DNA from 2 places in the Paenibacillus sp. 2003 genome. Region 2 is predicted to be linked to the other one. Evidence: riboswitches for the same ligand, from Rfam matches in the RefSeq annotation. Region 2 holds a riboswitch; the other holds the start of a gene.

Region 1 (2,207 bases), on a different contig from region 2:
GCCATGGAACGATTTGGAATTCGTTAAAAAAACGAGCAAATGAGGTGAAAAAGGCAGGTAAGCGGAGGTAATTTGCCCTTTGATCCAAATAAATCAAGAATATTACAATATTTTAACCAAATATTCAGAAAAACGTACTTGATCAACGCTTTACAACATGCATCAAAACAGGATATCATCTTTTCAGTGAATTGTTGTGCGGAAAATTGGACAGATGTTCGGGGGATGAACAAAGGGACACTTTCCGATGAAACAACATTACTTTCATGAATCAGTCTCGCTGAGTCTCCGTTAACGGAGAGCGGGGGAACCAATAGGGCTTAAACATCGGTGTATTTGGCCGATGCGCAACGTTCGCTGACCCAAAAGCAGCGAAGGGAACTGCGAAGCCGTATTTGATTTCTTCTTTGGGTCTCGGGGTGAATTCAAGGGCGTCCGCCATGAGCGGGTGACCTAAGATAGGGCGGCTCTCTTTCGCCCGAACCCGACAGCTAACCTCGCAAGCGGAAAAAGAGAGGCAACCTCGTGCATGAATTTCCGATATTCAAAATCATTCGGAAGCCACGAAAGAGTTCCTCTTACACTCTTTCTTTGGCTTTTTTGTTTTTGAATAAAAGAAATATTGTCATCATACGGTAGGTATTCAGGAGGATGACATCATGTTGCGAAGATTGATTCATGGTGCAGAACCGGATTATGTTGGTCCAATCTGTGTTCTGTAGAAAATTTGGTATAGTCACGTCAAAGACATCATGCATTACTTTAGACGGCGAGGCTATGAAGGAGGACGGAGAAGTGGGCACATTCCAACCAGAAGAGACCCATGAGTCACGATCATCCAGTAAGTCTTTCGCGTTGCGGTGGAAGCATGAGAACATGCGTCAAATGGCATTGATCGCGATTTTCTCAATTGCGCTTACAATCATGATCTTGTTAGTCGTTTACGGTCAGGCCGGGAAACAAATTTCACTGGTTATTGATGGCAAAGCTCAGGTGGTAGAGACTCGTACAGGAATGCTTCAGGAAATGCTGGAGGAGCAGTCGATCACAGTCAGCCCTCACGATAAGGTATCCATGTCCATGAACGGGGCGATTACAGATGGAGACCGAATCGTTATTGAGCGGGCCGTTCCAGTCAACATTACGGCAGACGGAGACACCAAGACTCTGTATACAACCGATTCATCGGTAGAAGATGCAATTCAAAAATCAGGTATTCAAGTTGAAAGTAATGATAAAGTGTATCCGGCGCTTGGAACTTCGATCAAAGCGGATATGAAGATTCGTGTAGTGCGCGTAACAAAGCGTACAGTGGATGTAGAACATCCGATCGCTTACAAAGTAATTAAAACGGCTGACCCTAGCTTGTACAAAGGGGATAACCGTGTCGTTGTGAACGGCAAGGAAGGCAAACTTGTACAGCACATCGAAAAGGTATTTCAGGATGGGGAATTGGTCTCCAAAAAAATGGTCGGCAAATCTGTCGCGAATAATCGTGTAGATAAAGTGATTGCTGTCGGCACCAAAGCAAAACCGGTCGTGAAAGAACCAGAGATTCAGACCGTATCGGCTCAAACTTCAACAACCAAAAAGGCTACAACAACGAACTCGAAGAAAACATCTGCCTCGGGCAGCAAAGTAATTACCGTATCCGGGACTTCTTTTAAATACTCCAAAGTACTTAAAAATGTATCCATGACTGCCTACTCTTCCGAAGAGCCTGGCATTGGAACTAAAACAGCTTCCGGTACTCGTGTAACGGAAGGACGCACCATTGCGGTTGATCCCAAAGTCATTCCAATTGGCTGGTGGGTATATATCGAAGGTCTGGGATTCCGTCGTGCGGAAGATACAGGCGGTGCCATTAAAGGCAACAAAATTGATGTGTATTATGACAGTGTGAAGCATGCCCTGAATTTTGGACGTAAGAAAGGCAAGACGGTCTACGTGATCGGTCCGGTGAAGCCGGAAGCGAACTAAAATCGTTTTACTTTGAAATGGGAATGCTATAAAATAGTTGCATGAATGATTCATGCGGAATATGCGGCGGAGGAGTCTGAATTCAGTCTCCCCCGCCGTTTGGCAGAGAAGAGGATATTCCTCTTCTTTTTGCGTTAGAAAGGAAGAAATGGAACATGATAAAAGAAGTCATTGTGGTGGAAGGCCGTGACGATACGGTAGCCATCCGTCGTGCCGTTGAAGCCGAT
Region 2 (2,207 bases):
CCGGAGCTTTGGTAAACTTGTGGCCATCCGCCGTTTGAATACTGCATGTTGATCAAAAAGTTAATTCCTTTGATTGCAGCTGTGGAGTATCGCGGATCATTTGTCTTTTTAAATTCCTTCGCCAATCTTCTAATTTCTGAGTATGTAGCCTTGTTGTCAATCGTGGACTTCGCCCACTCTCCACTTGTCTGTTTATAATCTTTTCTCCAACCTCCATCCGGCAGCTGGTTCTTCAAAATATCAGAAATACTCGCTGTAGTACCCGATGCATCCGCAGCAGATACCGTCCCTACAGGAAGAACTGCCATTCCAACTGCTGAGAACACCATCGTACATGCCAGGACAAAAGTAATTATTTTCTTCGCTTTCAAATGTAACACTCTCCTATGTTCATTTTTATAAATCTTCCACTTCTACTTTACCTATGATATACGCCCCCAAACCTCCTTTATTTGTATTTATCGCATAATAAAATCAATTTAAATCCAATATGTGGATTGGATAATCAGATAATATGCAAAAAATCGATTTTTGTCAATATATGCAACTTAATGAATATAATCTCTCTAATTCTACATAACGGGATAGTTCTTTTAACTCATGACAAACCTATTTATTTATCCAAATTCGTCTTAAACGAATCATTAATGACGTTTTTGTCATGAATGATTCCCAAACTTGATCCCTTCTTTCATATAAAAACCTTAATTCCGCTAACATTGAGGTATTACGAAGGGTTTTAAATGGGTTTGACAATTACGCATTTATGCAATATAGTTTCAAATAGTTACAAAAACTTAATTATTCATTGCCGAGTTTCATGTTTGAAAACGGGGGAACCAATTTGGGTGAATTATTCTTATACATAGGAAATATAGGGAACCTTCTACCGAACCCTTAGCTAACTCCGTAGGCATCGAAGGGAGAACATTGATTTTGAAAAAACTGATTATCTCCATTTTTGGAGCAGCTGTATTATTTACATCCGGGGCAACAAGCACAGAGGCAAGCAGTATCAACTCCGTAGTGAACAACATGACAGGTATACCTTACAAATGGGGTGGCACGACTGTAGCCGGCTTCGACTGTTCTGGTTTTATGAGATATCTTTTCAACAAATACAGCATTGAATTGCCACGTACTTCACAGCAGCAAGCCAAAGCAGGTACGCCTGTATCGAAAAGCAACATTCGCACAGGTGATCTGGTGTTCTTCAATACGATGGGCAAAGGCATTTCACATACAGGTGTATATATCGGCGGCGGACAATTCGCTCATGCCTCCAGCAGTAAAGGTGTAAGCATCACGAAGTTATCGAATCCATACTTCAATGATCGTTACGTAACAGCACGTCGGGTAACTGGACAGTTTATGTATGATAAAATGTTAGGTAAAATGTAATTCACATACAAAAAGGCATCGGTTATTAACCGGATGCCTTTTTTGTACTTAAAATGTATGTTGTATTGCTTATTAATGCAGCGCCTTCTGCACTCGCATCGCACCCTGAGACAGGGCATGTCCTCCTCCAACAGCTCCGGCCACCGCAACGGTCTCCATAATCTCCTGATCTGTTGCTCCCTTGGCACGGGCTTCTTCTACATGGTAGAAGGTACATACCTCATTGTTGGCGAATAATCCAATCCCAAGCGCAATTAGCTGTTTTGTCTTGGCATCAATCACGCCAGGTTGGAAACATTCTCCGGTAAACTCATGATACGACTTCACCACACCTGGCAGTACATCGCTTAATGCTCCAATCTGATCCTTGTAGGCATGAACTTTATCATTCATCAATGTCATGGCTTGTAGCACACCCTCTCGGCTTATAGTTACAGATCTTCCTCACTGTACCTATCTTCTCTCCCGAGTGAGTCAATTATGCCAAGAAATCATGGTAATTCCAAACATTTAAACGCTCATGGCTCTGCCATAATTATAAGCTATTACTCACCAAGTGGACTCTGGCGAGGCTCGCTGAACAGCTGATATTTGTAACTGCGATCCAGCTTAACTACACGTCGATTCTGACGCCGGATAAGTACCTGCTCGCCATCCCAGGCAACAACAATCCCGGTTACATCGTTAGATTCCAGCTCGTCCCGTACTACTCTTACTTTCTCACCTGACAGACGCAGGGCGTCCAGTTCTGTATCACTGATCATCTTCATGGCTCCTATATTCCAAATTTATTTACAAAAAGAGAC

What was found. A riboswitch is a leader RNA that binds a small molecule or an ion and turns the genes downstream of it on or off. The one in region 2 is predicted to bind cyclic di-AMP.
Region 1: another riboswitch for cyclic di-AMP. It lies ahead of J2X75_RS29180 (resuscitation-promoting factor); the one in region 2 lies ahead of J2X75_RS02895 (C40 family peptidase).

The regions. Positions count from the first base shown of each region.
Region 1 covers NZ_JAVDTB010000014.1:50,958-53,164, reverse strand. Annotated here, with positions in the region: gene J2X75_RS29185 (TatD family hydrolase) at 1-27, shown strand, start outside; cyclic di-AMP (ydaO/yuaA leader) riboswitch at 269-522, shown strand; gene J2X75_RS29180 (resuscitation-promoting factor) at 796-1,980, shown strand; gene rnmV (ribonuclease M5) at 2,136-2,207, shown strand, end outside.
Region 2 covers NZ_JAVDTB010000001.1:598,420-600,626, reverse strand. Annotated here, with positions in the region: gene pelA (pectate lyase) at 1-380, opposite strand, end outside; cyclic di-AMP (ydaO/yuaA leader) riboswitch at 800-931, shown strand; gene J2X75_RS02895 (C40 family peptidase) at 937-1,401, shown strand; gene J2X75_RS02890 (carboxymuconolactone decarboxylase family protein) at 1,474-1,803, opposite strand; gene J2X75_RS02885 (hypothetical protein) at 1,947-2,165, opposite strand.